Regions from separate parts of the Paenibacillus sp. P2(2022) genome, predicted to be linked through region 2. Evidence: predicted binding sites of a transcription regulator. Region 2 holds the regulator's gene; the other holds the start of a gene.
What was found. The regulator Rex, encoded in region 2, represses fermentation and respiration genes when NADH is low (regulators of the CRP and FNR family bind a similar motif). The targets are predictions, from matches to a motif close to TTGTGAAATATTTCACAA.
Positions count from the first base shown of each region.

Region 1: MMB75_RS16605 (DoxX family membrane protein) is a predicted target of Rex. The motif match lies at 9,378-9,395, and genes of this name have one in related genera.

Region 1 covers NZ_JAKWFI010000004.1:500,611-517,066, forward strand. The annotation lists gene MMB75_RS16550 (diacylglycerol kinase) at 1-444, opposite strand, end outside; gene MMB75_RS16555 (sirohydrochlorin chelatase) at 616-1,404, opposite strand; gene MMB75_RS16560 (YerC/YecD family TrpR-related protein) at 1,404-1,694, opposite strand; gene MMB75_RS16565 (hypothetical protein) at 1,924-2,430, shown strand; gene corA (magnesium/cobalt transporter CorA) at 2,437-3,396, opposite strand; gene MMB75_RS16575 (hypothetical protein) at 3,638-3,829, opposite strand; gene MMB75_RS16580 (amino acid ABC transporter ATP-binding protein) at 3,938-4,666, opposite strand; gene MMB75_RS16585 (amino acid ABC transporter substrate-binding protein/permease) at 4,659-6,107, opposite strand; gene MMB75_RS16590 (inorganic phosphate transporter) at 6,349-7,338, opposite strand; gene MMB75_RS16595 (DUF47 domain-containing protein) at 7,353-7,967, opposite strand; gene MMB75_RS16600 (DUF3048 domain-containing protein) at 8,156-9,250, opposite strand; gene MMB75_RS16605 (DoxX family membrane protein) at 9,502-10,020, shown strand; gene MMB75_RS16610 (hypothetical protein) at 10,373-11,296, shown strand; gene MMB75_RS16615 (dioxygenase family protein) at 11,369-12,160, opposite strand; gene MMB75_RS16620 (alpha/beta hydrolase) at 12,253-13,077, opposite strand; gene MMB75_RS16625 (hypothetical protein) at 13,352-13,651, opposite strand; gene MMB75_RS16630 (hypothetical protein) at 13,847-14,278, shown strand; gene MMB75_RS16635 (ABC transporter substrate-binding protein) at 14,441-15,388, opposite strand; gene MMB75_RS16640 (FecCD family ABC transporter permease) at 15,517-16,456, opposite strand, start outside.
Region 2 covers NZ_JAKWFI010000001.1:1,013,074-1,029,529, reverse strand. The annotation lists gene MMB75_RS04490 (acetate/propionate family kinase) at 1-939, opposite strand, end outside; gene MMB75_RS04485 (3-hydroxyacyl-CoA dehydrogenase family protein) at 936-1,808, opposite strand; gene MMB75_RS04480 (AAA family ATPase) at 1,945-3,447, opposite strand; gene MMB75_RS04475 (hypothetical protein) at 3,440-3,973, opposite strand; gene MMB75_RS04470 (cell wall elongation regulator TseB-like domain-containing protein) at 4,447-4,971, opposite strand; gene MMB75_RS04465 (amidohydrolase) at 5,009-6,310, opposite strand; gene MMB75_RS04460 (redox-sensing transcriptional repressor Rex) at 6,297-6,950, opposite strand; gene dinG (ATP-dependent DNA helicase DinG) at 6,978-9,860, opposite strand; gene MMB75_RS04450 (tetratricopeptide repeat protein) at 10,018-10,650, opposite strand; gene panD (aspartate 1-decarboxylase) at 10,733-11,116, opposite strand; gene panC (pantoate--beta-alanine ligase) at 11,109-12,047, opposite strand; gene panB (3-methyl-2-oxobutanoate hydroxymethyltransferase) at 12,044-12,952, opposite strand; gene MMB75_RS04430 (biotin--[acetyl-CoA-carboxylase] ligase) at 13,298-14,272, opposite strand; gene MMB75_RS04425 (CCA tRNA nucleotidyltransferase) at 14,265-15,587, opposite strand; gene bshA (N-acetyl-alpha-D-glucosaminyl L-malate synthase BshA) at 15,642-16,456, opposite strand, start outside.

The DNA.
Region 1 (16,456 bases), on a different contig from region 2:
AACTTCATATGTAAGCTCGGTTAAAGTTCCACCGCCTGCGATGTTGATAAAGTAGCGGTCATTGGCTTTTCCAATATCCAGTGGCTTCGGATTTTGACGAATAACGAGGTCACAATAATCCTCCCAATGCCTGGGAATGCCCAGTGCTCTGGCAAAATCATTCGTCGTTCCTAGAGGAAACACACCCAGAGGCGGGCGGTTTTCCCTTTCAGCCATCCCGTTAATGACCTCATACAATGTACCATCGCCACCAGCGGCAATAATCATATCATAGCCACGCTCAACGGCCTCTGTTGCGGCACGCGTTGCGTCCCCTTCCCCTGTAGTTGCATGACAAGAGGCCTCAATACCACCTTCATCCAGGCGCTGCAAGACATCCGCAAGGCGACGCTTCATTTCCTCACGCCCAGAGGTCGGGTTATAGATTAATCTAGCTCTTTTCATTCCGTTACGCCACCCGTATATTTAATGATATTTATATTCACATCGCAGTTCATCACATTCAGTCTGTACAAAATATCATCATACTGGAAAAAGACCTCTTTTACAATAAAAGAAGCCATTCACTATCCAAATAAGGGAATTTCAGGTTGGAAACACTATCCCAAATTCAGGTTAATTATTATCGGTCCTTGCTTGCGTCTTCATGCTCTGTAACAGCTCACGAATTTGTCTGTCCATCCAGCTTGTAAGCAAAGGATGCGGCAATATAGGGTCTCCTGAATAACGGTAATCCAGCCCCTGTAAGCGTTTGGGAATCATATGACTTGTAAAATATCCCGAACTCAAAAACAGCGGTGCCACAATAACATCATGACCCCGCTCCTGATTCCAGTACGCCGCCTTATCATGCACACCCTCAGGATTTAGCAAAGCGTAATCCGTGATGATGCCACTCACGTTTTGCACCGTACGAGCCAACGAGGAAATCCCTTGCTCCCAGCGCTGAAGAAAGCCGTTGTGCGCGCTCCCGTGTCCTACGAGTAAAATGACCTCTCTCGCAGGGTCAACCGACAATAGACGAACCTTGTCCCACACCATGCGGGCAACATCTTCGCCATCATCCAATGGACTACCAAAATGCACACGTGCCTTCAATTGAAAAGGCTCCAAATCCGTTTCTTTGTCTGGCGCAGCTTTGACTCCCAGCGCATAGCTAATCTCATCTACATGCGTACTGCCTGACGACACAAACAAAGGAATAACTAGTAAATCTGTTACCCCCAAGGCTTCCAGACGGTCAATCCCATCTTGAATCAATCTTCCTTTAACCGTTTCCAAAAATGAAACCTCTACCGGCATTGCTTCCAGCAATTGAAGCTTTGCAACTGCCTGATCCACCTGTTCCACCCAATATGGCTCTCTAGAGCCATGGCTGATGACCAGTATCCCAGGGCTCTGCATTAGCGACCCAGACGTTCCAGAGTCATTTTATACCCGTCATTCCCATAGTTCAGGCAACGTTTCACACGTGAAATGGTGGCTGTACTGGCGCCTGTCTCAGCTTCAATCTGATTATAAGTGCTGCCTTTGCCAAGCATACGGGCAACCTCCAGACGTTGGGAGAGGGATTGAATTTCATTAATTGTGCACAGATCATCAAAAAATACATAGCACTCTTCCAAATTTTTAAGAGTTAAAATAGCTTCGAACAATTGATCAATACTTTTATCATTAAGCTTTTTAAGCTGCATAGATTATCATCTCCCAAAGGTTACAATCTCTCCTCATTGTACTCGACAAATAGTTAGTTTTTCAAGCATTAACGGTTTCACGCATTACAGAACAACATTACATGACTGCAGAAACTTCCTGTACAAATGCCCAAATCCGCTTTTATACCTAATCTCAGGACACGCGCCTAAACCCACTGTGCGTTTGTAACATACAGTAGAGTATCAATCTGCAAAGGAATGTGATCTCATGCCTGGACATTACTATCATCGGAGGGCGCAAACGCGTTCTATCTCCGATCCGTATAGTTCAACTCCTTACCCTGGACTCGATCCCTACAGCGAGGTTCCGCAAGTCGATTCCTCCGCCGTGGTGCCTTATGAGGCACCAGCGAGCATAACAGATGCCGCCGTGGTCACGCCAGACCCCACCCCAGCCAAAGGAGGGCTGCTTGGCGGTCTTGGTAATCTCAACGATATTAAAGGTATTATTGACCGTATGGGCGGTATTGACGGGATTGTTGCTACGGTCGGCAAGGTACAAAAGATCATGTCTAGCGTGCAGCAATTTGCTCCGATGGCAAAACTGATTATGGGCTCGCTCCCAGCATTCAACAAAAACGCAAGCAAAAAAACGACAACACCAATTACTGAGGAACTGGATGAATATACCCCACCACGCCGACGCCGGAAAAAGACACAGCGCAAAAGTACCACAACCCCGCGCAGACGTCCGCGCAAACGCACAAGAAAGTAGGCTATTTTATTTAAACCAACCTCGGCGCATAAACCACACCACCATCGCAACACTCAATAAGAACATAAAGAACAGTACGCCAAAATATCCATATTTCCAGCCCAACTCGGGCATATTCGAAAAATTCATACCATAAATTCCTGCAATCAGCGTCAAGGGCATAAAAACGGTCGTAATTACGGTCAGCGTCTTCATAATTGAATTCATGCGATTGGAATTAAGCGATATGTAACTGTCTCTCAGGTCGGCTGTCATCTCGCGGTCGGCCTCCAACATGTCCGTCAGCTTCAATAAATGATCATAGATATCCGTAAAATAAGCCATATGATCCCCCTGACCCTGCACATGCTGTGAATTCAAAACTCGGTACATCAGATCACGCATCGGTACGATCGTACGGCGCAGCTTGAGCAACCTGCCACGCAGGTCAAATACCTGCTTCATTAATTCCTCTACCGATTCGTGTGCGCCCAAACCTTCAAGCTCGGCTAATTCATCCTCAATGATGAAAAGGCTCGGAAAATAGTTGTCTACCAGCTTGTCCATCACAGTATAAGCTGCAGCCAGCGGTCCGCGAGACCATATTTTACGTTCGTTCGCATGCTCGACAATCCGCTCCCAAGCTTGATCCAACTCCTCTAGTTCATGATGGTGATATGTAACCAAAAAACGGCTGCTAATAAACATATCTACCTCTTCCGCCTCTAATGTATCTACATCAAGCGCATGTACCACCAGAAACTGTACATTCTCGTAATAATCCAACTTGGGACGTTGCAGAACATGCATACAATCCTCTACAGCCAGCGGGTGAAAATGAAAATAACTCGTCAGCAGCTCTGACTCCTGATCTGTAGGCTCGTTAAAGTCAGCCCAGATCCATATGTAATCTTCCATGACAATCTGCTCTAACGGTTGTCCCACCGTCACCTGATGATCGTGCCCTATAGCCAATGTACGTATCACCGTACGTCCCCCTCGCTTATACTGCCGTCTTATGTGTTATTTATATTTTATATAAGCCATTCCACATTATACAAATCTCAAGTTCTAGGTTTCATATGCTCTAATGAAGAAAAGGATATCTCCGGGCCAGCACGCTCCCGAAGATATCCTTAAAATAATTCATTCGTTACCCCTTAAATCTTTTTTCCATTTCTTATACAGTTGTGGGATGCCCGGTTCCACCATTCAAATCGAATGATACTTACTCGCTATATCCCCCTCGGCGCAGCAAGCAAAGCGCTGCGCCAATTCCCTCTGCCTGCACCCACTCATTTAAAAGTGGGGCAGGCTTTTGCAAAGAAAGGAGCAGATTCAGCGGGCAGTAGCGGAGCGGTACATTTGAATCTGGAGAAGCGAAGCGCTCGCCTTTGCCCCTGAATTCTAACCTTTTCATGTGTTACATAATCCAAAAAAATTCAGAGGCAACAGCGATCGGAAGATCAAATGGAACGCGGAGCGTCACACACATCTCTATCTGCGCTCAAAGTAAACCCTAGCCCACTTACAATACTTTTTCTAAGAAACTAATGGTCCGCTCGTTTTTCGGATTACCAAATACCTCTTGCGGTGTTCCTTCTTCCACGATGTAACCACCGTCCATAAATACGACACGGTCGCTTACTTCACGCGCAAAGCCCATCTCATGCGTTACGATCATCATCGTCATGCCTTCGCGAGCCAGATCTTTCATTACGCCGAGCACTTCACCCACCATTTCAGGATCAAGCGCCGAGGTTGGCTCGTCGAACAGCATAATGTCTGGGTTCATTGCAAGCGCACGTGCAATCGCCACACGCTGCTTCTGGCCGCCGGAAAGCTGTCCTGGCAATGCATCTGCCTTATCGGCCAAACCTACGCGATCCAGCAACTTCATAGCTGTCTCACGGGCCTCTGCCTTCGTCTGTTTGCCCAGCTCAGTCGGCGCGAACATAATGTTCTTGAGCACCGTCATATGCGGGAACAGGTTGAAATGCTGAAACACCATACCTATATTTTCACGGACCTTGTTAATGTCCACGTTTTTGTCACCCAATTTGTAGTCATCGACGATGACCTCACCAGCTGTAATTTCCTCCAGCATATTCATACAACGTAAAAACGTACTTTTCCCTGAACCAGAAGGGCCAATGACGCATACAACTTCGCCTTCCCGCACTTGCATGTCAATGCCTTTCAGCACCTGGTTACTGCCATAGCTTTTTTTCAGGTTTTTAACGATAATCTTACCCACGGCGAACTCTCCCTTCAAGACGGTTGGATATTTTGGTCAAGACTGTAATGACGATAAGATACATCACCGCAACGACCAGCCAAATATCAAAGGATTGGAACGTCCGTGCAATAATGATCTTGCCCGATTGAGTCAATTCAACCAGACCGATAACCGACAGAATGGACGTATCCTTCAACGTAATAACCAACTGATTGATAAACGACGGGATCATGATTTTCACGGCTTGTGGCAGAATGATCTTCAGCATGGCTGTCCGATACGGCAAACCAAGCGAACGAGCGGCTTCCATTTGTCCCGGATCAATGGACTGAATACCCCCGCGGATAATTTCGGTCACATAAGCACCAGCGTTTAGGGATAACGTCAACACCGCCGCGACAAAAAGCGGCATTTTAAAATCGAGTGCCTGTGGGATACCGAAGTAAATAAAGAATGCAAGTACGATCAGTGGAATACCACGGAATACATCAACGAAAACAGTTGCAATACCGCGGAACACCTTGTTATGGCTCACTTTCATAAAGCCAAACACCAGTCCCAGCAAAAAGGCTACGAGCAAGGATACCAGGGTGTACAACAGCGTATTTCCCATCCCTTTAATCAACGCAGGCAGCGAAGCGGAAATGAGTTCCCAGCGGCTGCGTTCTACAGGAGCCACACCTTTGCCGGATTCTCCCAGGTATTTGGACATAATTTTGTCATATTCCCCGCTGTTACGAAGATTCACAAGCCCTGCATTGAATTTTTCCAGCAGCTCCGCATTTTTGCCTTGGTTGACAGCGAAACCGTAAGAGCCACCTTTTTCCTTATCAGTCACCAGCTTAAGACCATTATTCTGAGTCACACCGTATGCCAGTACCGGATAATCATCAAAGCAGGCAACCGAGTTACCTGTTTTAACTTCATCATACATTTGAGAAGAATCGTCGAACGGAACGGTAGTAAAGCCATATTTTGCCTTAATGGATTCCGCGAATGTGTAGCCTTGTGTTCCTGTTTTGACAGCGACACGCTGTCCTTTCAGGTCCTCATAGCGTTTAATCGTATCATTATCCTTACGGACCGCCATGACAACACCTGAGTCGAAATAGGGCTCAGAAAAATCAAATTTTTGCTTGCGTTCATCTGTAATACTCATCCCGGCAATGACACCATCCACTTGATTCGTTTCAAGGGCCTGCACTGCCGCGTTAAAGCCAAGTGGCTTAACGGTATACTCAAAATTCTGGTCCTTAGCAATAGCTGCCAGTAAATCCATATCAATTCCGACAAATTTACCATTTACATCTTCAAACTCAAAAGGCGCGAACGTTGTATCCGTGCCGATATCATACTTTGTTTTATTTTCTGCGTGGGCCACTACACCGAAATTACCGGCCAGGGCAACCACAGAAAACAAACAAATCATGAGTGCTATTAGTTTTCTTGGTTTTTGCATAAGATCCTCCAGTCAGTTGAACGGTTCAAAGTTTTCTGTTTATTCTACAGGAGTTATTAAAAATTGACTACTTTGATGTCAGGTATTTTTTAAAAAACATCTCATGGAACTATCTGGATGTGTAAACTTTAGAGATGCATTTTTGCCCGAGAATGCCAATAAGCCCCTGCCGCAAAAAGCGGACGGAAGCTTATTGTGTATCCTATATTGTATGTTCTTTTTCTAGAAACCATGAAGAAAACTAGAAAAGAATTTTGAATATCAAACCTGACAATAGCGCAGAAATTGGAATCGTTATTACCCAGGTTATTACAATACGACCAGCTAGTGACCAGCGAACCGCACTAAAACGCTTCGCAGACCCTACACCCAGAATCGCCGAAGTAATAGCATGAGTGGTACTTACTGGCAAATGAAGCAAAGTAGCTGTGAATATAACGGAAGCCCCCGAAACGTCGGCTGCAAATCCATTGATTGGGTCAATTTTAAAAATCTTAGTTCCCATCGTCTTGATGATCTTCCAGCCCCCAATAGACGTACCAAGCGCCATGGCTGTTGCAGCTGAGATTTTCACCCACATAGGTACTTCCAAATGGTCTTGATACCCTGCCGAGACGAGTGCGAACGTGATAATCCCCATCGCCTTCTGAGCATCATTCGTACCATGCGTAAACGACTGAATAGCTGCCGTAATCACCTGCATGGTACGGAAACCCTTGTTCACCGTATGCGGACTGCGATAAGCAAAGATGTATTTCAAAATCATCATCACAATGTAACCGACAACAAAAGCAATCAGCGGGGAGAAAATAAGACCCTCAACAATCCCGATAAAGCCGCTCCAATTTAATTTATCCTGTCCTGCACCTACATACACCGCTCCGGCCAACGCACCAATCAATGCATGGGAAGAGGATGAAGGAATACCGAACCACCAAGTCAAGAGATTCCAGATAATAGCGGCGATCAACGTCGCAATGACGATATCAATTCCGTTCGTAAGCTTGGTTGGATCAGCGACACTTCCACCAATGGTCTTGGCAACCCCGGTAAACAAGATCGCTCCGAGAAAGTTCATAACCGCAGCCATAATAATCGCACGTCGCGGCGTCAATGCACGGGTCGAGACCGAAGTGGCAATTGCGTTCGCCGTATCATGAAATCCATTAATAAAATCAAATGCCAGAGCAAGAAAAATAACAATACCTAGTACCAGTAAACTTGTATCCATGTAAAAGGACTCCCTTACGAGTTACGCATAATGATGGATTCCAGCATATTTGCAACATCCTCGCATGAATCCGTTGTCGTTTCAAGGCGTTCGTACAATTCTTTGCGTTTAATCAGCTCAATAGGATCAGTTACAGTTGCAAACAGGTTTTTGATGCAAATACGCAGTAATTCATCCCCCTGATTTTCCAAATCATTCAGGCGAATGGTGTATTCACGAATAGCCAGCAATTTTTTCTGTGAAAGCAAATGTACAGCCTTTTGAATTTCGTAAGCTGATTGACGCAAAATATCAGCGAACTGCACAATATACTCGTCCGGCTCTGTAATGTTGTACATATAAAAACGAGAGGCTGTCGCTTCAAGACCGTCCAGCACATCATCCATGGTCGTTGTCAGTTCCATGATGTCGTCGCGTTCGAGCGGCGTAATGAAGGTCTTGTTCAACTCAGTAATAATCGTGTGTGTGTAATCATCACACTTATTTTCATACTTCTTCATCTCATTGGTAAACAAAGTCACATCTTGAAGATTTGAAGTATGTTGGGCAAAATAATCGGCTGCTTGCACGATCGTATCTGCCATATTTTCCAACGTCTCGAAGAATATATCCTTTTTCTTCAATCTCATAACGATTACCCCTTTACGAAAATATCCGCAACCTGTTTCGACTGCAATAGACAACCTTTGCTATCTTATCACACTCATCAATGTTTTTGTAATGTTTGTAAAAGCAAATTTCTAGATATACGTATACAATGCCCGACATGGAAGGTCATTATCCGACAATTTTTCCCTAAAAAGGAGTATTACGTTTTCTAATTTGCTTCTATTGTTACATGTTCCGCTAGTGAAGTATCTGCAGGTACCACATGTATATAGGATGTACCTGGCGTTAACGGGATTTCAACCCCATTTTTCATAAACCGAATCGCATCGCCAGATATATGCTGCCATTCAGCACGTATTAGCTTTCCTTGTTGAAACACCATGGCTTCTCCGCTACCGTCCAGCTCAACACTTAGTCTACCTACATCATCCAACGTTCGATGCCTCGTACTCATCACAATCACATTGGCCGCTGAGAGCTGTTGATTATTATTTTGATCTAGATGTGACTTTTCGTTCACAAAACGCTTATATCGTTGATCAGCTGGATCATAGGTATAAGATACGCGATAGCTTTTTAACAAAAATCGGATGTGCAAAGAGGCGGCACTCTCGTTCACCATAACTGGAGTTTCGCCAGTTTTAAGATAACGATATACTGGAACCTCCGTCTGCTTGGCATACCCTTTGCTATCGCTTCCTTTACGCAGTCTGCTCACATCTGTGTATAAATTATGTGGAGGACGACGGTCTTTGCTTCGCCAGAAGTAAGCCCCTCCATTTGAAATCTCGTCCAGATGCTCCTTCCGCTGCTGCTGTAAAATCGCATAGGCATCTGTACTTCCCCCTGCATGTATCGGCAACGCACCATAGGTTTCGCCCAGTTCAATCAAATACGGTCGGATGCTTCGGACCGGACCGATCTTCACATCACCACCATGACTTTGGAAAAAAGCTACCAAACGGGTAATTCCGCCTTCTGCAAGAACTTCATATACCATGTCTGCCTGGCTAAGCCCCGCCTGTGGACGCGCAGCCGGAGCATTGTTAATCATGACAGCCAGCGGCCGCTCTATAACAGGCTGCTCCACCGGAAGCCCGGTAAGCGGAGCTGTAAATGCCGGAACAGATGGCTCCATAGACGGTTCAAGCACCTTTTTCTCTGTTTCTTGCTGGGTCGGTTTGGGAACGGATTCAGATTCACCCGTATTGGACAAAGCAGAACAAGACATCATTGTCATGCATAACAGAGCTGAGGCCATCACACGCAGCCAATGATTTCGTTGAGACATGGGCCCGGACAAGTTCATCCCTCCACATAGTTATTTTTCTCATTATAAGCTTTATTTCCTGTTTTTGTCTTGATTGAGGCATTACCTCTCTATAGAATACTTATCTGAAGACATTAAAATTTAAAAAAATATTTAGACTTTGTGATTTTTATCACAAATAACTGTAACTGAACCTAATACAATAAAGGTGTAGCAAAGATGATCATCCCAAACAAAATGAAATACAACCCATCATTATAGATTAAGAAAGAGGAGTGGTTTAAATGTTTAACAACTGGTTACGTGAGAACAAAGTAGCAATGTGGCTGCTGACTGTAGTACGGGTTTATCTAGGTTATGAATGGATGACCCACGGACTTGAGAAGCTGACTGGCGGATTCGATGCAGGTGGATTTATCTCGGGGGCCATTGCTAAAACAGGTGGAGATCATCCCGCTGTACAAGGCTGGTGGGGATCGTTCCTTGAAGCCTTTGCTCTGCCGAATGTCGGTTTGTTCAACGTCCTGATCCCATTGGGTGAGTTCTTGGTCGGGGTTGGCCTACTTCTTGGTACATTGACTACACTGGCTACTTTGATGGCTATGGTTATGAACTTCTCGTTCCTGTTCTCGGGTACAGTAAGCACCAATGCAATCTACCTGCTGGTTGAAATCTTCCTTATCGTTGCTGGTGCAAATGCCGGAAGAATCGGCTTTGACCGTTGGGTACTGCCCTTCCTGCGTGGACTGTTTGGTAAAAATAAAGATACTTATCAAACGGACCCCAATCGAAAAATAGCTTAACTACCCAAAAAACAACCGTTATCCTCTGGCTAATGGTTGTTTTTTTGTGCAGCTATGCTGCTTCTCTTTGGTGTTTTTTGCAGCTATGCTCCTTCTCTTCGGTGTTTTTGTGCAGCTATGCTGCTTCTCTTGGTGTTTTTGCGCAGCTATGCTGCTTGTATGTGTGGCCATGCTGCCCCTCCTCTATTTAAATGAACAAAGGAGTCCTCAAGTCCACTCTGACTTGGAGACTCCTTTTTCGGATTCATCTTCCCCCACAAACGTTTACAAGTTGGATACAACATGGAATGTTCACGATACATTTACCCTGTACACTACAGTTACATCAAAGAACGCAATGGAGGGTTATATCATGAAAAAAATCACCAAAGCCTACCTCATGCTCGCAGCAGTAATTTTCACAGAACAGACGATCGGATTGGGATCTACGACATCAGCCAAAGCAGCGACATCTACTACAATATCTCAAGCAGAAGGTGTGCAACATATTTCAAAAACCTTCGAGCAGCTACTACGCCAACCAGGCAAGTTACCTCAGGCATTCACTTATTTACAAAAGCATATCCAATCCATTCCGGCCTCTCAAGCTACCATCCTAGTGCTACACTTGGAAAATGCACAGAAACAGCAATTGGATTCATATGCACAGGCCTTATATCCGACCTCTATTCAAACTAAGATTAATCAAGTCTATAAACCTGGTGATTCGTTCACTAATGTAATGAGCCGGACAAGTGATACAAAGCTGAAAAAGCTACTCACTCAATCAAGAGATGCCGGCTACAAACTTGAAACCGCAGAAGGCATGTTTTACCCAGTCATCAATTATGAGAAATATAAAGTATTCGGAAATAACATTACAGCAGATATCCGCGACTATATTGACATCATGGCGACGGAATCTGGACAGCCGGCTACCAAGGATGCAGCTTTACACATCGGTTATCAACAGTTAGCCGGAAGAGTGCTGGCGCAAGAGTCATTTATAACCCAATATCCACATTCCAATCGTACACAAGCAGTCAAATCATTACATGATCTCTATTTCTTCTATACTTTTTATGGTACGAACAATACACCATTATTCGATGATGACACCAACAAGATTCGCCCCAATGCCAAAAAAGGATATCAGCTCGTCGTTCAGCGCAACAGGGATTCGAAGAGTCCCTATATTCAAAAGCTGAAGGCATTTATGACACTACTAGATCAAAATGAAGATAAGCGAACTACGCAAGTATCCGCCTGGCTAAAAAAGAACGTGCCTGCTAATTAATCAAAGAGGAACAGACCAAAAGAACTTCCAACCCCACACATCATGTGGTTTCGGAAGTTCTTTTTCTTACATTTACAGATCACTTTCTTGACCAAAAGCCCAACAATTGAGACTCAATGAGCCAAGGACATACGACTGAAAAAGCTTACGCGCGGAGCGATCATGATCGGCAGCTCCCATCACGTAAAACAAAGGTGAAAAATGCTCTATTCCATACGAAGGAACCGCCTGCTTGGCATACGGAGCCTTCTTGTCATATTGGAACAGATGACGCAAATTCCAGTCTTGAAGCTGCTGTGCGATCCAGTCATCATATTGAACGGCCCAATCGGCTGGCTCACTCGTCTGCTTGAGTGTCCGCAAGTTGTGGACCAAGCCTCCACTACCGAGGATCAAAATCCCTTGATCACGCAGTGGCGCCAGCATCCGTCCAATCTCGTATTGCTCCTGAGGATCGCGCCGTGAATCAATGGATAAGGGTACGACCGGTATGTCCGCATCAGGATATATATGCCGCAAAACCACCCATGCTCCATGATCCAGTCCCCGGTTCCGAACCGGCTGGTGGAACAGGTTATGCTGACTGAACAGATGCCCTATCTCCTCATACAGCTTTGGATCGCCTGGTGCAGGGTAATCAAGAGTGTACATTTCTTCAGGAAAGCCGTAGAAATCGTGCAACGCTGCATGCTGATCATCCGCGCTGATACATTGATCGGGGCTATCCCAATGCGCGGAAAAAATGACAATTCCTTTGGGTCGGGGCAGGCTCGCGCCCAGCTTTGCAAGAAAACTGGTATATGCGTTATTTTCTACAGCCAGTGTCGGTGAACCATGCGCAACAAAAATTGAGGGTAATGTCATCGCTGCCAACCTCCACACGCCAGTATAGTGTTACTCTTTCATTTTACTCCGGCGGAGGCACAATTTCCAATACAAACCGTTACACCCTGAAATCAGATCATCCAGTGCTGCCAATCCCGTTGAATATTTTCTTGTTCATCCAGCCATTCCAGTGTGCGGTCAATCAGCTGTTGCCGCTCTTTACCTGATGAGAAAGTGTGATCTCCCTGAAAAATAATTTCCTTATCACAGCGTCCTTCCGGACGCATCCAGAACACCTTTTGAAACAGAAACGCATAATCCACAGGAATGATATCATCCGAGGTGCCATGAATAACGAGCACATCACCGTTAAATTTAACGGCCTCCTGGAACGGTTGGAATTGAGCTAATGACTCAAAGTAAGCTGGTGTGAACTTATAGCCCAGGTAGTCTGCATGACCGGTTTTAACAGATTCGTCGTATACGCTTCGCTCCGTAATTTTGACAATGTCGTTGAACGGATAGCCGACAGCTGACCAAAGGACCAAGTTCTGTACTCTCTTGTCCCGAACAGCTGTGAGAAGGGCAACTGCGCCCCCCAAACTGTGACCGATCAACGTCACCTTAGTCGGGTCAATGTCCGCGCAATTCACGGCGTAATCCAACACAGTGCGTGTCTGATTGATCATGGATTCGAGCCCCTGCTTGCCGTATTCACCAGTGCTTTCTCCACAACCGGCAAAATCAAAGCGCAGTACAAAATACCCCCCTTCAGCCAGTTCACGCGCAGTCTTGACAAATAATCGATCGACTCCGATTCGATTGCCCACAAAACCGTGGCAAATAACAACGAGTGGAACACGTCTTTGACGCTCTCCCTCATTTGTACGGTTTGGATAATGAATTGTAGCGGCCAGTTCCTCATTTTCAAAACGAATTCCAATTTGCCGTTCCATCCTGATTCCCCCTGTTTCAAGCTTCATTACAGCATTTCATCATTCAAGCTCATATAGTAACGTGGAATATCCATCCAGAATATTTATTCACTTTAATTCCGATAAGTTTAATAAGTTTTATAGTAAAGTCAGTCTATCATCGCCCTGCTTCCTTGTCAACCTGTCAGTTCATACCGATATGGAAGTAAACAAATGGCGCTCCCCAATGCTTGTCGGAGAACGCCATACTACTCGCTTATTAGAGTGCAATCTCTACATTAAAGTAGACGACTTGCTATTCGTAGCTGTGCCTGAACATTTGGTGGGTTTCGACTCGTCCCTCCCACTCCAGTTTACAAGAGGCGCCGTTATTTTGATCCTCATGCCACAGGCTGCGGTAGCTCTGTTCACCCAGTTCACCTGCAAATTCTGTGTCCTCAGCCAATTCAGTATCGTCCAATATACGGTACGTTGGAGATGTCCCTCGAACGCTCCGGTGACTCACGTTTGCAAGCAAGGCTCCCCCACTGTTCCCGTTCGGAGCACCTGTCAGTCGTTTTTGGACCGAATAATCTGCCTGGTTCTCCAGTTCCATGATGCCACATCCTCTCAACGTTTTATATTCAGGTTGCTCCATGCGCTCACCCTGTATCCAGTTTGAGGAGAATGCGGCGGTAATATACATAATGGATAAGCCTTTTGCCATCCGGCGTTTCCTCACGTATACTGTCTTTGTTACAAAATGGCGATTCCATCAGCTTGGAATACGATCATAAAGCAGGAGGAAGCAATGAATAAAGCAAAAAATTATACGCTTATTGCATGGGTTGCCTTGTCCATGTTTTTCTTGACACAGGCGATTATCGGTTGGTTTATCACATTTACAGGCGGGGATATCAAACCTTTTGAAAAAATTAGCCTTTCCACCCTCATCATCATCGCCGCAGGTGCCATTCTGCTGGTTGAAGCACTAATGAATTTCATGGATCGTCCGGAAGAAGGCGAGGAGACACAACAACCAGACCATGCTCCCGTGAAGCCCCAAATGAATTTCAAATCCATCTTGATGTATGTAGTACTGGTTGTTGTCATTCTTGTCGCCGGACTTGCGCTGCGCAGTGTGCTGCCGGTATTCAAAATCTCACCATGGATGAATTTAGTGCTGGCGGCCATTGGCTTTATTGGACTCAAACCGATTTTTCTGCGTAAAAAACATTCATAACCTCGCAATTCTCACAGTGCTGGAGCTGCCTCATAACGGAATCGTAGCAGCTCCTTTTTATTTGCAATCAGCCACCTCACTTGAAGCTTGGGATCGTCAGAAAAACCGTACCCCCACCTGCAAGAAGATGCATGGGGAATACGGCTTGCTGTACTTTAGCATTTATTTGGAAAATAGTTGTTCTGCATTATCCAATGCAATTTTGTGCCCCATCGCGGAATAGTCCAGCCAAGGCTGTCCGTCCAGCATGTAGACATGACCTTGCTTCACAGCCTTAAGTCCTTGCCATACTGTGTTCCCCTCCAGCTGCTTGTATACCTTTTGCGCATCCGCACCTTTACTAATAATCACCAGGATGGCGTCGGCATCATAATCCGGCAAAACCTCTTGGGATACAACCTGGTAGGCCTTGTTGATCTTTTCCACACCTTTGGCTGGCTTCAAGCCTAAGTCCTGATACAATAACGGTCCTACTGGACGCTTCATCCCCATGACACGAACTTCTTTCGCTGTGACACGTACAGCCATGACAGTCCCGTCTCCGATTTTGGAATGAATGAGCTTTTTGACCCGTTCCCTCTGTGTATCATAATCTTTCAGAAAAGTGTCTGCCTGTGCTTCATGTTTAACCATGGCAGCTATTTTTTTCAATTGATCTTTCCATGTACCTTCATCCAAATCAAAAACCTCAGTTGGTGCAATTTTTTCAAACTTGGCCACATCAGTTCCCGAATATTTTTTGTCGAGGAAGATATGATCAGGTTGAAGCTCCAGTACCGCTTCCATGTCGGGGTCTGTGACAACTCCCAGCTTACGAGTATCTTGAAGACGATCTTTTACATGGGGCAGAAAATCCTTCACATCTCCACCAATAACTGAACCTGCTGGAGTAATGCCCAATGCCAGCAGATTATTCGTCAAATGAATAGACATTGAGGCAATACGCGAATCCGCACTAATGGTGGTTTGGGCACTATCGTCCGCTTTCGTATCGCTAGTCTGTTTGTCTGCTGCTTGTCCACAAGCGGACAGCATGATCATGCATGCCACAAGAGACAGGGCTATCCATGAACGTTTAAGCCCTGAACCCTCAAATCTATTTTTTCTCATGAATATTCTCTCCTATACTATAGAAGCTCTATTTTATAATGTTAAATCGTCAAAACTTCTACTTCGTTGTTGTTCCGCACGCTGCATCATGTGCAGCATTGGACTGTATATGTAACCTAATCTTATAGTCATTTGGTTCGGGACAACAAGAATAAAAAATACGGAGCTCCTACCACAGCAACCACTACACCTGCTGGAATCGCATTCGGCTGAAATACCGAACGACCAATCGTATCTGCTGTGACCATAATAACGACCCCGACCAAAGCGGCTACTGGCAGCAAATGCTGATACATCGGTCCAACCAGACGGCGAGCCAGATGAGGCGCAATCAGCCCAATAAAACCGATGCCTCCGGCCATGGATACGCTGGCGCTCGAAAGAGCCACTGCTGCGCCCAGCAGTATCAGACGCTGGCGCTTCACACTTGTACCAATTCCAGCTGCGGTCTCATCACCCAGCGACAGATTATTCAGGCTACGTGTCTGAGATAGAACATAGGGCAATACAATGACAATCCACGGTAGTAAAGCCACTGCATGTATCCAGTCCCGTCCCCATACGCTGCCAGCCAACCAACGTGCGGTAAATGCGTACGTATCCTCATCCAGCCGCAACGACCAATACAGCGTTATGGCGCTGAGCCCTGAGGCTACACCGATACCGGACAGAATTAATCGCACAGGCACGATTCCTCTGCTGCCACTATAGGACAACATAACAATCAGTACCGCCGCAACGACACCTCCTGCAAAGGTAAACAAGGGAATGAACAAGGCTACTGATCCTTCCAGATCGCGAAAAAAGCTAACATACATCACCAGACCCAACGCAGCCCCCGCATGAAGGCCCAGCACTCCCGGATCTGCGAGTGCGTTTCGCGATAAGCCCTGCATGACTGCCCCGGCTGCACCTAGTCCCGCTCCAGTCAGCACTGTTACAACAATCCGCGGCAGACGGTATTCAAACAGGACCATATGATCACGTCCGCTCCCGCCGCCAAACAGTGTATCCAGCACGCGTAGCGGTGGAATACGAATCGTTCCGGTATTCAAACCTAGAACAAGG
Region 2 (16,456 bases):
AATATACTTGCGCAGACGGTATTCATACATTTCAAATGCCAATGTAGAATTAGCTTCGCCTTTTTCCATACCTTCAGTGATTTCACGCATATCACTGCTGATACCAGAAATAGCTAGAAGTCCACTATGCTTGTTCAGCATGGAATTGACTTCATTGACAGTCAATTCTTCTTTGTTCATGACATAAGGCACGATTGCTGGGTCCAAATCACCACTACGAGTACCCATCATAAGTCCTTCCAGTGGAGTCATACCCATGGAAGTATCTACAGACAAACCGCCTTGAACTGCTGTTACACTACCACCATTACCGATATGGCAAGTGATGATCTTCAAGTCTTCCAAAGGACGGCCGACAAATTTGGCAGCTTCCTTACTTACAAAGTCATGGGAAGTGCCGTGTGCACCGTAACGACGAACCTTATACTTATTGTACAACACTCTCGGTATGGCGTACATATAAGCTTTTTCTGGCATGGTTTGATGGAACGAAGTATCAAATACCACAACTTGCGGTACTTCTGGCATATTCAATTCAGCCGCTTTAATCCCCATCATGGATGCTGGGTTATGCAGTGGAGCCAGGTCGAACAAGCGACGGATTTCACTCTTCGCTTCAGGAGTTACGAGCGCTGACTGTTTGAAAATTTCGCCTCCATGAACCACACGATGGCCCACAGCCTGAATTTCGCTAATGCTGGAGATAACACCATGCTCTGCATCTGTGAGTGCATTCAGTACTTTACGGATGGCAGTAGTATGCTCCAAAATTTCGCTAACTTCAGTGTATTCTTCCTTATTGGTTGGTTTATGCGTCAGAATCGAAGAGTCCATACCGATGCGCTCTACCAATCCTTTTGCCAAAACGGACTCGTCCGTCATATCATACAATTGGTATTTCAGGGAAGAACTCCCTGCGTTGATTACGAGGATTTTCATATCCGGTCACCATCCTTGTCATACTTAAAGAAGCCTTCGCCCGATTTCACGCCCAGATTACCTGCACGTACCATTTTCTTCAGGACGATGGACGGACGGTATTTCAGTTCGCCAAATTCACGGAACATCCGCTCCAGAGCCGCCAAAACAGAATCCAGACCAAAGCGGTCAGCCATTTCCAAAGGACCGTTTTGGAAGTTGTAGCCGATACGCATAGCATCGTCGATATCTTCGGCAGAAGCTACGCCCTCTTGAAGTACATGAGCTGCTTCGTTAATCAGCAGACAGATAATCCGGCTAGTTACAAAGCCAGGAGATTCATAAATCATGACTCCTTTTTTCTCCACGATTTCTTCCACGAACATTTTCGTGTTTTCAAAGGTATCATCTGAAGTTTTCAAACCACGAATAATTTCTACAAGATCAATACGGGATACTGGATAAATAAAGTGCATACCAATAACACGCTCTGGATACTTGGTCGAGCTGGCAAGCTCGGTCAGGCTCAGCGTGGATGTATTACTTGCAAGGATGATGTTGCTTGGACATACATGATCCAGCTCTTGGAAAACAACTTTCTTCTCATCCAGATTCTCTGTAATGGTTTCAATGACCATATCACAGCTAGCGAGCTCCGCCAGATGGGATACTTTTTCAATGCGAGATAAAATCAGTTTTTTCTCTGCTTGGGTAATTGCCCACTTTTCCAGTTGCTTATCTAGACTTGTTTCAATCATATTATAAGCGTAGTCTAGTTTCTCTGGTGTCTGCTCTACTAGCAGCACATCGATTCCTTTGGACGCAAGCATTTCAGAAATACCTTGTCCCATGGTGCCGCCGCCAATGACGCCGATTTTTTTAAATTGCATGGTTCTTAACTCCACCCTTTCCTGGTCACTCTCATATATTGTATCCTTCTTTGTCGAAAAATACATGTTTATGTCCCAATAGATAATAATATCTTAGCACGGACTAAAAGTAAAAAAAAATAACCAGCATAAAAAATTATGCTGGTAATAAAGCATTTTCACTAAATTGACATCTAAATTGATCTCCGGATAGCGTTTCTTCCTTCATCAAGATGTCAAGAGAATTGTCGAACACAGGACGATGCTTTTCCAACAACTCCAAAGTGCGGTTATGCAGGTCATTCATAATCTCGCCATTTTCCCGCATGAGTTCCTCTTTTGTAACCATTTCCATGTTAATAATCCCAAGAGAAGTTAAACCGGAAGTCATCATCGTATGAACGATGTTCAGTGCCTGCTCAAAATCATTACTTGAACCAGTACTTCGACCGCCGTAGTACATTTCTTCTGCTGTAGCACCTGCAAGCGAGATCATAATTTGCTCCTCCAGGTACTGCTTGGTATATAAATAATGCTCTTGCTGTGGGTTGTGACGCACGTAACCGAGCGCTTTCCCACGCGGGCTGAGCGCCACTTGACTTACACTACCAGGACGGACGATTTCAGCCATAATAGCATGTCCCAGCTCGTGAATCGCTACACGTTTTTTCTCTTCGAATGTCGATTCTCGGTCTGTTTTCTCACCCATCATCACCTTGTCAATTGCCATGGACAGATGACTTTGCGCAATCATTTGCTGATCCTGTCTCATTGCATAGATGGCTGCTTCATTCATGACGCTCTCCAACTGTGCACCGGAAAAACCGTAAGACTCCTCTGCAATTTTGTCCAAATTAGCATCTTCCTGGATCGGTTTGTTTTTGGCATGAATTTTAAGGATATGAAGACGGCCCTTCTTATCAGGCAAGTCTACTTGAATATGACGGTCAAAACGTCCTGGACGCGTTAAGGCGCTGTCCAGCATTTCTTTACGGTTTGTTGCCGCAATGAGCAATATCCGTGGCGTATCTGCCGAATAAATGCCATCCATTTCTGTCAGCAACTGATTCAAAGTCTGATCATATTCTCGTTGCTGTCCACCCTCACGCTTACCGCCAATAACATCAATCTCGTCAATAAAAATGATTGCATTTTCTTTCTTTTCCTTGGCTGCACGAGTGCGAGCCTCCCGAAACAACTCACGGACACGACCTGCACCAACACCTACGTACATTTCAACAAATTCACTGCCTGAAGCTGCAACAAACACTGAATTGGTATAGTGTGCAGCTGCTTTCGCCATCAGCGTTTTCCCTGTTCCCGGAGGGCCTGTAAGCAAAACGCCTTTCAATGGACGAATGCCAAACTTGGAAATTTCATCATGACGATTCAAAAAATCCAAGGCTTCACGCAATTCCTGTTTAGCGCTTTCTTGTCCACCAATTTCCTCAAAAGTCAGCTTGTCCGGACCATTTTTTTTACGTTTGCGCTCTTGCCCGGCACCTACGGCCAAGCCGCCACGAGCATGCATGAGCATTAACAAGCCACTGAGCATCACGCCCGCAACAAGAAGAGGGATAATATTCACCCCAATAAAAACGAGAAATATAATGGCCACCGGCACAATACCGATTAATATTTCCTTGATCCATCTAGGCATTAGGCCATACCCCCATTTGCTGAGATTGACGTGGCAAAACGATAAACTTCGTCGCATTGCCTTCGCTGAGTCGGATATAGACATTGTTCGAATCCATATCGGTATCAGCCTTGATACCTGTCTTTTTCTTTTTCATCTGCTCAACTGTAGATGAAATTTGAGTATACTTTTTATTTTCCATCGCTTCGGCTACAGGAAACATAGCCTCAGACCACCATTGATTCAGTGCTGAATTGGAACGATCTGCGATATCCAGCTTAATGGTGCGGCTGCCAATGATGGATTGCCCTTTTTGCTTAACCACATCGACTAATCCGGCCACATCCGCCTGCGGTTTGAGATCTAGTTTCAATACCACCTGATCCTGTTTAATATCTATTTGAGCGCTTGTCACGCCTGGATATTGAGATACCAGTTTTTCCAGAGGACTTTGCATTGTAACCTGCCGGTAAATGAACCATCCTCCAAACATTAACAAGGCTGCCAAAACGGCCGCCACCACAATAGGAACTGCACGCAATTTCAAACAACATCCTCCTCTCAAAATGTAAAACCCAGAAGAAACGGGACGAATGTCAACAAACAACCAAATTGCATGATCTTATAATGATCAGCAACTCATTTATCTATCATTTTTGTCTATCACTTATAAAATATAGTATATCATAACGTAAATCTAATATCGAAGGCAATGTGTGGAGGAGTTGTGATAAGGCAAAAAGATGCTTCTGGCTTTTAGTCCAGCTTTGCGGAGCATTAAGTAAAAAGACGCAAATACGAATTAAATCGTATTTGCGTCTTTTTCTAATACTTTCAATCATTCCAAGCTATATAGACTGAGTATAAAAGTTATTTGGAGTGGCCCCATAGCTGTCAGCCAGCGGAGTGGAACACTTGAATCTGCAGAAGCGAAGCGATCGTAAGATCAAATGGACTACGCAGCGCTCCTAACGCTTCTTGGGTACTCCCAAGCCACCGATCCACACTCTTAACATCGCGCTAGTAATTAGGCAAAGTATACTTTATCCCCGTCGATGCTCCATCTGAGAAACGGTAAAAGGTATAGTTGTGATGGCTTTCATCATCGTAAAACAGTTGCCATACATATTCGCCATTGAACACACTCGGTTGGAGCCTTACAATTTTTGCATTTGGAAGTTGCTGCTGAATTATCGCTGTCATTTTTTGCTCGTCGACTCCGTTTTTCATCAGCTCGGTATGAACACCGCTTGGATCTGCCGCAGGTATGTTAGGTTTCCCCTCCATTTTTTGAAAAGGAACCCATACCATTATATTTTCATTCTGTGCGTTTTTTCCTTGAACTACCCAATATATCTGATCCCACACAGACTTCCATGTCTGAGTCGTGCTAACCAGACCACCTGATTGCTTGGCCTTCATGATAGCGGCATTTTTCTCAGCCACCTGGTCTTGAGTAACATACGAATAATACCAGAAAATGCTGACCAGGATCAGTATTACGGCCAAAATGGCGACCGCTATCCATTTCTTCTTATTTTTCAAACCTGTGCTTCCTCTCTAAGGGGATGTGACACCTAAATTAGCGCGACAGCAGCCCTTCAAAGGCGGCTTGTGCCTCATGTTTGATACGTTCCTCGTCCATCGTCAGGCATTCGCCATTTTTCACAACCTGACGACCGTCTACCCACACATGAGCCACGTCTTTGGCACTTGCAGAGTATACGGCATGAGAAATAAGATCTGTACGCGGCAAGAAATGGGCCTGATCCAGATCTAGCGCGATAAAGTCAGCCTTATTGCCTGCTGCCAGCGCTCCTACCTCTTTTAAACCAATCGACTTTGCACCATACTCTGTTGCCAGACGTAGTGCTTCATTTGCAGGAACTGCCGTTGGGTCGCCAGATACTCCCTTGTGAATGAGTGCCGCCAGACGCATTTCCTCGAACATATCCAGGTTATTATTGCTGGCAGGACCATCTGTTCCGAGTGAAACAGTAACTCCTGCACGCAGCAATTCAGGCACTCTAGCTACACCACTTGCCAGCTTCAAGTTGCTGCCTGGATTATGCGATACCGCCACACCTCGTTCCGCTAACAAAGCTATTTCTTCGTCGTTCAAGTGAACGCCGTGGGCAACAAGTGAAGGACGGGAGAAAAAGCCAAGCTTATCTAAGTGTGCAACTGGACGCAAGCCGTAGTCGCGTACGTTTTGTTCAACTTCGGCGATCGTCTCGGACATGTGCGTATGCAATGGTAAATCGAGATCATGTGCTGCTTGAACAAATTTCTCAATAAACGCAGGCGGGCATGTGTATGGGGCATGAGGAGACATCATTGTTGTGATACGTCCGTCTGCTTTTCCATGCCAGTTACGCGCAAAAGTCACGGCCTCAGCTAGCTTGATCCGCTGTTCTTCTTCTGAACAGAGTCCAATGGCTCCACGCATCAAGCTTGCACGAATGCCCGACTCTTCAGCTACACGAGCCACCTCATCCATATGATCGTACATATCCAGGAAAGTCGTGGTTCCACCTTTCAGCATTTCCAGCACTGACAAAGAAGTTCCCCAGTACACATCCGTAGATGTAAACTTGGCTTCCATAGGCCACATTTTTTCCTGAAGCCACACTTGAAGTGCCAAATCATCTCCATACCCTCGCAGCAGAGACATCGCCGCATGACCATGAGTATTGATCAGACCAGGTAAAAACAATAACCCCTTGCCGTCGATTGCTTCTGTCTCTTCCTCACCCGCAGGCAAAGTCTCGCCAATGTAAGTAATACGGCTATCCTCCACAATCATAAAACCATGGATTACCCCAGCCTCGGGTCCATTCACGGCAAACGAGCCGTTTTTAATCATCCATTTATTCACTGTCATATTGTGCTTCTTCCTTTCCGTCCTCCAGATAATAAGCGAGGCTAAGCAAATCAGTTGTAAAGTCTGTGGCATGTATCCGAATGTTAGCCGGTGCCTTGAGAATGATAGGTGCAAAGTTCAAAATCGCTCCAATTCCACTCTCAATCAGCCTATCAGCTACGTGCTGTGCCTCAAAATCAGGTACAGTAATAATCCCGATTCGTATATTTTTTTCTTTCACAGTCGCTTCCAGTTCATCCATCGGCTGTACGACCAAAGTATTGATTCTGGTCCCAACCTTATCCGGGAACGCATCAAAAACCGCCACAATCTTCATATTGTCTTTTAAATAAGCATTATAGTTCGATAGGGCTTGACCCAGATTACCTGCTCCGACCAATACTACATTAATTTGCTGGTCGATTTTCAGGATATGGCGTATTTTCTCAATTAGATAAGAAACATCGTAACCGATGCCCTTCCGACCAAAATCGCCAAAATAGGCAAGATCTTTACGAATTTGGGCCGGATTCAAATCTAACCTCTGTCCCAGCTCTTGAGAAGAGACCGTAGCCACCTCCCGTTTGTGCAGTGCATTCAGATAACGTAAATATACGGGTAATCTCCGTACGACAGCCTCTGAAATTTTATCTGATTTCATACTTGCTCCCCCTAATTGTAACGGACTTTAAGTGTCCGTCCGTTGTGCCTCTGTCTCCGGGGCGGATTGGAGCCATTCGGCGATGCGGGGCACCATTTGCTCCGATGGCATATGCTCCATTTTTGGTCCCGGTAACGAGTACAAAAAGTGCTTTCCATAATAGGATTCGATCACACGCGTATCGTAAACGATGACGACTCCGTGGTCGCTCGCTGTACGTACCAATCGCCCAAAACCCTGTTTGAAGCGAATAACTGCTTGTGGTACAGACAGCTTCATAAATGGATTCTTCTTCTGCTGCTGGAGCAACTCGCTTTTGGCCTCCAGTAACGGGTGGTTAGGCGGTTGAAACGGCAAGCGAACGATAGCCAGACAAGTCAAAGCTTTCCCTGGAATATCGACGCCTTCCCAGAAGCTACTGGTTCCCAGCAATACAGAAGCTTTCGCTTCCTGAAAACGGCGGGTTAGCTTGCTGCGACTCCCACTGTCCACACCTTGTCCTAACACGGTAATATCGCTGGACGCTAACGCCTCTTTGAGCGGCTCATACACTTGCCGGAGCATCCGATAGGAAGTAAACAGAACGAGCATTCTCCCCCGCGTCGCCTGGGCAGTCGCTCCTAGAGAGCTAACGAGCATCTCTACAAAATGTGCATCTCCTACACTGCCCTTCACACTCGGAAAATCTCGCGGAATGACCAGCAACACCTGATCCCTGTAATTAAAGGGTGATGGGAGCTGTGACGTCATTAATCGTCCTTGATCTGCGGCCTCCTGCAAGCCGAGTTGATCGGTCATGTACTGAAACGATTTATCTACCGATAAAGTAGCAGATGTCAGAATAATACTTCTTTTTTTGTCAAAAAACATTTCTTTCAACTGGCGGCTCACATCGACGGGCACCGCATAAAATTGCAATGATTTACTACGGAATTGTCCACTCGCTTCAAGCCAATATACGGTTGTTTCATCATCGAGTCGTATAAAGAAGCGCAAATTTTCCCTAATCCCCGCCAAATCCTTAAGCAGACCCGTGATATCTGTAATGAGACTATCCGCCGCATAATCGTCATGTTCTTCCTTGACATCCAGCATCAGCTTGTCGCCCTTGCGCAAAATTTCGCTCAATGTTACATAAAGCTGATTTTCCAATGCCGCCGCCTGATCCCACTTTGCAGGCTTGGCTGACGGTTTGAGACGCGAAGAAAATTGCCCCGTTTCACCTGGTGTGGCATCAGTTCGCTCTGGTAACATGCCAAACAGCTTATCGCTTAGTAGGTCCCAAGTTTCCTTAACCTCTAACACAAGTGGGTACAACTGATCAATGACCGAGGCCCATTCCGTCGACTTCTCATGCCCCGACTTTGCCAACTGCTGACGTAACGAAGGCAATTGCCCATTCTTGCTGTCCTTGAACAATCGAGTCAGCGTATGCACGAGTGTGAAATATTTCATATGCATGCCCAGGTGCTTACCAGCTACTTCCTCTAGATGATGTGCCTCATCAATCACCAAGTGTTCATAGCTAGGCAGCAACTGATGACTTGCTTTGACGTCGGTGAACAGCTTGGAGTGATTCGTTATAACCACATCCGCTGTTCCAGCTTCATGACGTGCACGATGATAGTAGCATTTGCGGAACCATGGACAAGAACGACCAAGACAGGACTCGGAATCACTAGCAACCGTTTCCCAAAAATCCCCTCCACGGTTGCTCAGGTTTAGTTCCTCATCATCACCGGTTTCTGTCAGAGTCAGCCAGACAATCATTTGAGCAGCTGTAATCAAGTCTTCCTTTGGTGTCGCGAAGTCTCTTCTGTTTATTTTATGTTCAAACTTACGCAGACACAAATAATGCCCCCGTCCCTTAAAGATGGCAGCCCGGAACGGGAACGGAATCACTTTGGTCAGCATCGGAATATCACGCTCTCGCAATTGCTCCTGCAGATTAATGGTATGCGTGCTTACGGTGACCCTCTGCCCATATTTTACACTGTGATACAGTGACGGAAGCAAATAGCCCAGGGACTTCCCTGTTCCTGTACCCGCCTCAATCAACAAATGCTTATCTTGACTCAGGGCTTGATTTACACCCTCAATCATTTGTATCTGCGCCTCGCGCTCCTCATATTGGCTCAAGGATGAACGCAAATTGTCCCGTACATCATCCATATACTGCTCAAAGGAAACGCCTGACAGTGGATTCGGATCATCTTCTCTGCGTGGAGCAGCCAGTTCAGTCCAATCTTCCACTTTAAGCGCAAGCTGACGAAAAAACTGATGTTTCTCCAAATCCTGAATAGGATCTAGCTCTTTCTCTTCTCGTATGCCGTCAAGAAACCAACCCAGGTCGCTGTCTTCCTCTGCGAACAAATCGCTAAGCCGCTGTATCGTTATCAGAGGCAGTGCTTGAAGCTCACCCAGACACTTTAAAAACACCTCAGCCGTAGCCAACGCGTCGCTGTCTGCTTGATGAGGGCGGTCATGCGCCAGCCCAAACTCTGAGGAAACAAAACCTAACTGATAAGAAGTTAACGATGGAAACATAATTTTCAGAAAATCCATCGTATCCAAAATCCTACCGCTAAAAGGTAAATATCCACACCGGTCCAAAGCGCTTTGCAAAAAATTAAAATCAAACGCCACGTTATGACCGACGAGTACGACATCGTCCAGCATAGGCACGAGCTCCATCATCATTTCTTCGAGTGCAGGTGCATCCTTGACGTCATCGTCTGTAATTCCGGTCAATCCGGTGATAAAAGGTGGAATAGATCTGCCAGGGTTTACATAAGAGCCGTAAACACGGGAAATGCTGTTATCATGATCTATAATTGCAAGTCCGACTTGAATGATGTCATCCGCGGACTGGGTGCCTGTCGTTTCAAAATCCAATACCGCAAATTTCATTCGAGCTTAATCCTTTCTTATGACACATACAATAATAATAACTCTGTATAATAGCATAGCAGAAGATTGCCTGTTTGGAAATTAAGACAGCCAAAAAAGACGATGCACACGCCGCCTAAGGAGGTGGGCATGCATCGTCTTACTCGGTGTCTGACAACTACATCCAGGTCAACATGGAGCTGTCGTAGCGAAGCTTTTCGACACCGGACAAACAGGCTTGCATATTGTGCAGTGGCTCGGGCAACGTTGGATCGAACTGATGCGCGAGAGCAAAATATTTTTGCGCCTCTTTTACGTCAGCCTGCTTTGCCATCAAACAACCCAGCGCATTATAGATGACCGCTTTTAGCCCTGGCTGTTCAGTCAGGTGCAGCACCTTTTGAAACTGGCTTATAGCCTCTGCTGGATCATCCAGTTGAAAATGAGCCATTCCCATATACATGTGACTCTGCCAGCTGTTCGGAAAATGCTGTAGCACCTGCTCAAATTGCTGGATTGCCTCCGGGTACATAAGTAAGCGATAATACCCCTGCCCCCTGTTAAATGCCGGTAGCTCCTTTTCAGGCAGCTCAGCGTCAGACATGTCGGCCTCTGCAGAAAATCCTGCTGCACGCAGGTAAACCATTTTTTCCTCAAAGGCCAGCCACTCATCCATAATTCCGTCACTCATTCTCCGCAGCAGACTCCAGTGCTGTAGCAGCTCCTGTCTGCGGGGGCCCTGGGCTGATGGGTAATGCTTCACGATATCATCTAACATGCTGTTCATTTCTGCGAATACATGCTGGAACATGTGCATCCCGCCCTTACGAAAGATGGATTAATACACTCACATTTTTCGCTTAAAAGACGGGTTTCATCCGCATTCCCATTCATTACATGATCGTTGCATGTACTTCCTTGTTCATCGTTTGGGCTGGTTTATTATGTTCATCCACAAATACCACAGTTGGTTTGTATGTTTTGGCCTCTTCATTTGACATGGAAGCATAGGAAATAATAATGACTGTATCACCGGGCTGGACCAGACGGGCTGCCGCACCGTTGAGACAAATCACGCCGCTCCCACGCGGTCCGGGGATCACATAGGTTTCCAGTCGAGCTCCATTATTATTGTTTACAATTTGAACCTTTTCATTCTCCAGTAGATCCGATGTCTCCATTAAATCCTCATCTATGGTAATACTTCCCACGTAGTTCAGGTTAGCTTCGGTAACCGTCGCGCGGTGAATTTTTGATTTCATCATAGTTCTAAACATGGGAAAGTACCTCCACTTTCTGTATTCTTATATTATCAATCAGTCGGGTATTCCCAAATTTTACAGCCAGCGCAACAATGACGTCTTCTTGCACATCACATAGGCGCTGCTCAGGGCGAAGGGGCTCCAGGCCAGGAAATGTTAATATTTCAATATAGTCAATATCTGCCAAAGGAGATGAGGTAATGGTCGACTTCACCATTTGATGCAACTGCTCAATCGTAATGGTGTTCTGTACAATATCTTCGCTCACTTCTTGCACCTTGCGCAGTGACTGGGACAGCACTAACGCCTGCTCTCGCTGTTCCGCACTTAAATAGACATTACGGGAGCTAAGGGCCAAACCATCGGCCTCTCTAACGATAGGACAAGGTATGAGGGTCACATTCATATTAAGATCAGTCACCATTTGTTGAAGCACAGCAACCTGTTGCGCATCCTTCATGCCAAAGAAGGCCAAATCAGGACCTACCATGTTAAACAGCTTGGCTACCACTGTAGTCACACCATCAAAATGGCCAGGACGGGAAGCGCCGCACAAGCGGTCTGTCAAAGCGGATACGCGAATTTTGGTTTGAGTTGGCTGTGGATACATTTCTGCTACAGTCGGCAAAAAGACAATATCCACGCCTTCGCGCCGTGCTACTTCCAGATCACGAGCTTCATCGCGAGGATAGCTGTCCAAATCCTCGGTAGGTCCAAATTGAATTGGATTAACGAAAATACTAAGCACGACCGTATCTGCCATTTCACGCGCCTTTTGCATCAAGCTCGCGTGCCCTTCGTGCAGGTATCCCATTGTTGGTACAAAGCCGACTTTATGTTGTTGTACAGAGGCAGAATCGTGTAGCATTTTTGCTCCATTGGCCCCAAGCTGCCGACGCTCGGCAATAACCTTACGCAGTTGAGCCACTTCTCTTACGATGATCATGACTGTGATTCCACCTTTTCCTTAGCTTGTTCCTGCGCTTGTCCTTTTGCCTGACCGTACAAGGACTCCAGGGACTCCACAACGCGATCATCCGCGCTGAACACATGCTCTGCGGCCGGGAATGCCCGCCCTTTCACATCGCTCACATACTGCTCAATGCTGCTGCGGATCAAGCCGCCTACATCGGCATAGGTTTTAACAAAACGTTTACTGAAATATGGCGATGCATATTGAATTAGATCGTGATAAACAAGTACCTGACCGTCACATCCACGTCCTGCACCGATTCCAATGGTTGGAATGGAAAGTTCTTTAGAGATCGCCGTTGCCACTTCCTCAGTCACCAATTCCAGTACAATACCAAAGGCACCCGCCTGCTCTAACGCCTTGGCATCAGCCATTAAGCGGCGTGCGTCTGCTTCGTCCTTACCTTGAATGCGATAACCGCCAATCTGATTAACCGATTGCGGAGTAAGTCCGATATGTCCTAGCACAGGTACACCTGCCTGAACAGTCGCTTTTACGACATCGGCAATTTCAGCTCCGCCCTCCAATTTAACAGCATGCGCATGTCCTTCCTGCATCAGACGACGGATGCCTTGAAGACTTTCAGATATGCTGCCGTGATATGTCATAAAAGGCATGTCCGCTACGATGAACGTATGCTCGGCGCCTCTTGCCACTGTCCGGGAATGGTACACCATATCATCCAGGGTCACTGGGATGGTCGAATCGTAACCAAGAACTACGTTACCCAGCGAATCACCCACGAGAATGATATCAATTCCCGCCTCCTCGGCTATTTTTGCCGATGGATAATCATAGGCGGTCAGCATACTGAGCGGAATGCCCTCTTGCTTCATTTTTTTCATTTTTACAATATTCAGTGCTTGTTTTCCTGCCATTGTGAATGGCTCCCTTCCATCTTTTTTTGGCACAAAAAATAACCTTTTATGAACGCCTGTACATCTGCGTCATCAAAAGGTCCGAACAGCCAAAAAAGACACTCATTTTGAGATCGTCCCTTCTGTCTCGGTCCTGTTCGGCTCAGAGCAGAATCCAACGTAACCTTCAAATGAAGTTATGATGGTCTTACAAACTTACTAAAGTAGAGCATGTGCCCTTGGAGTGCAGCTCGGACCGTCCGATGCCGCCTCCTGCACAGTATAACAAAAAATATCAGCTTTTTCACGTGAAGTTTTACACAGGAAACAGAAAGATTGTGGTCGTATGCTCAGCTAGGGTCGCTTCTACAAATGTATATCCCCTGATATGACCTGGATTCGCTCACCGTGGTCCGTTTCAATTACAAGTGCTCCTGAAGGGTCCAAGCCAACCGCTGTACCTTCTACCGCCATCCCTTGTCCCGTATGTGCCCGTACGCTGCGGTTCATCGTCACGGATAACGCCTCCCACAGCATGGCTATAGGCTGGAACCCCTGATCGGCATATAGCTTGCTTAGCTGCTCCATTTCTTCCAAAACAGCAGCAATCAGCGCAGTACGGTCAATTTCAAGCCCTGCCTCTATTTTCAAAGATGTCCCTACATGGGATAACTCTTCCGGGTAATCTTCTACATTCAAATTAACGTCAATGCCAATCCCTGCAATGCAGTACCGAACCCGTTGATCCTCTGTTGCAGATTCCAGCAGAATACCGGATACCTTGCGACCATGAATCAGCAGATCGTTGGGCCATTTGATGCCTGCCTCTACACCCGTCAGTCGGCGAATAGCCCTACACACCGCCACGCCTGTTAACAGCGTTAGCTGGGGGGTAAAGGCCAAGGGCTGGGTGGGGCGCAATACAATGCTCATCCAGATACCTTTGCCGCGAGGGGAATACCATTTCCGCCCCAGACGTCCCCGACCTGCCGTTTGTTCCTCCGCAAGCACTAACGTTCCCTCCAGCGCACCCTCTTCTGCCAAACGCATTGCATCCTGCTGAGTGGATACTGTTGAGTCCAGAATAACGATACGCTGACCAAACGATTGAGTGGTTAACATACCTGCCAATTTGGAGACTTCCAGCCGGTCTGGCTGAGAGATCAGCCGATAGCCCCGACGTGAGGAGGCATCGATATTATAACCCAGCTCACGCAGTTTGTTGATCTGCTTCCATACCGCTGTACGACTAACCGACAGTCGTCGGCTAATCTCCTCCCCGGATACGTAATCGGATGAACCTTCCTCCAGTATGCCTAACAATCTTTCATGATTATTCACTACTCATCACCCGTTTCACTTCCTGAAGCAATGTTTCTGTTTCATTCGGGATATCTCCGCAAGCGACCGCTTGTAAAAGCCGTTCCATCATCTGTCCCAGCCAAGGTCCACCTGGTCGATTCATTGCCTGAACCAGTTCATTTCCAGTAATATTTAAATCCTTGATCCGAACGACTCCTGCCTGCTGAGTCCACGAGTTTGCCAGTTCGGCAATTTTCTTCACATGCTTTTCTACCCATGGCGGTAATCCACGGAACGAAGAAGGCAGTGTCTTGTGAAGCTCCAGCCAGTCTGAAGCTGTGTCCTTTCCCAGCTTAATTAACAATCGAATCCAGCTACGACGTAATTCCTCATCGTTGATACGGTCAGGATCCCTCGAAACTGAGTTGCCAGCTAGGGCAACAGCATGACTGATGAGCTCAGTCTCCCATTCCAATAAATGAACCAAACGTAGACGTACAGCGTTGGAGAAAGTCCAAGCTCTTAAAAGCTCGTCCGCTGCCTCTGAGCTAAGTCTACAAGACATAAGGAGCAAACCCCACCGCAGCTCTGCTGGCAGCTGCACGATCTCCTGGAGCGCCTGTGCGTCACATTGTTCCCAGGGAACCGGAACCTTCGTACAGCCCAGCAATCCACTACGACCCAGCATCTCCAGCCCACGTAATGGATCAGGTCCCGCTAGCATCTTTTCTAACTCGACTCGCACCCGTTCCATGGCTATGTATCTAAGTCCCTCTCTGCGACGAGTCATACCTTTCCAAGTATTGTAGGCCACTCGGAACCGAAATACAGAGGCAAAACGGATGCAGCGCAGCATTCGCAGCCCGTCCTCCTCAAAACGTTCCTCAGCTCGTCCCACACAACGAACGAGAGAGGCTCGCAAATCTGCTTCCCCTCCAAACGGGTCCACTCGCTCCCCATGTTCAGCCATCGCGATTGCGTTCATCGTAAAATCGCGCCGCATCAGATCCTCACGGATGTCCTTCACAAAGGATACTTCCGTCGGACGGCGGTGATCGGTATAACCGCTTTCCGTACGAAAAGTGGTCACCTCGAACGCATGACCATCCTGCATGACCGTTACCGTCCCATGCTGGATTCCTGTCGGAATAACATGAGGGAATAGCGCTAAGACCTCTTCAGGTTCAGCCGAGGTGGTCAGATCCATATCATGAATAGCACGTCCTAATAGCTCATCCCGCACACAGCCACCGACCCAATAAGCTTCGTGGCCTGCTGTGGTTAGTGTATGTATGACCTCTCTGCCGTGAAGAGCCATCTCTGGGTCAGCATGTTGCCAAGTATTTGTATTCACAGGGTTTCCCCCTTTGCAAGTATTCAATAAAAAAACGGACGCGAGTCCGCCCCCTTAAACGCTGATCGGTTTAAGATCCGGCACCTCGCGTCCCAACACACGGTAATAAATCTCTTCATATTGACGAGTAATCAGCTTATCACAGAATACGGTACGTGCGCGTGTCAGGCACGCTTCACGGAAACGTTCCGCCATTGCTTCATCGGACAACAGTTCTACAGCATATTCTGCCATCGCCTCTGTATTACCGATTTCAGCCAGATACCCCGTACTTCCATGTACAACGAGTTCAGGTACTCCTCCTGCCTGAGAACCGATTGTTGGCACTCCACAAGCCATGGCTTCCAGCGCAACTAGACCAAAACTTTCTTTCTCCGACGGAAGCAACAGCACATCTGCCATAGAAATCACTTCTGCGATTTGATCCTGCTTACCTAAAAAGAAGACTTTGTCCTGTAAGCCTAAACTTTCGATTTTACAACGAATTTTCGGAAGATCCGGTCCTTCTCCCACCAACAGTAGCTTCGCAGGTACCTTTTGTTGCACTCTGTCGAATATATCCAGCACATCTCCCACCCTTTTGACAGGACGGAAATTGGAAATATGCATCATAATTTTTTCGTGCGGTTGGGCAAAATCTCTCCTAAGCGCAGCAGCATCTCGTGGATAATATACTCGTTTATCTACAAAGTTGTAAGTCAAATCAATAGGTCGTGTTATTTCCAACGCATCAATCGTCTCCCGAATCAAATCTTTGGAGACGGCTGTCACAGCGTCACTTTTGTTAATAGCCAGTCGAATCAGATCCTTTAATGATTCATCCTGTGCCAACACTGTAATATCTGTACCGTGCAGGGTGGTAACCACTT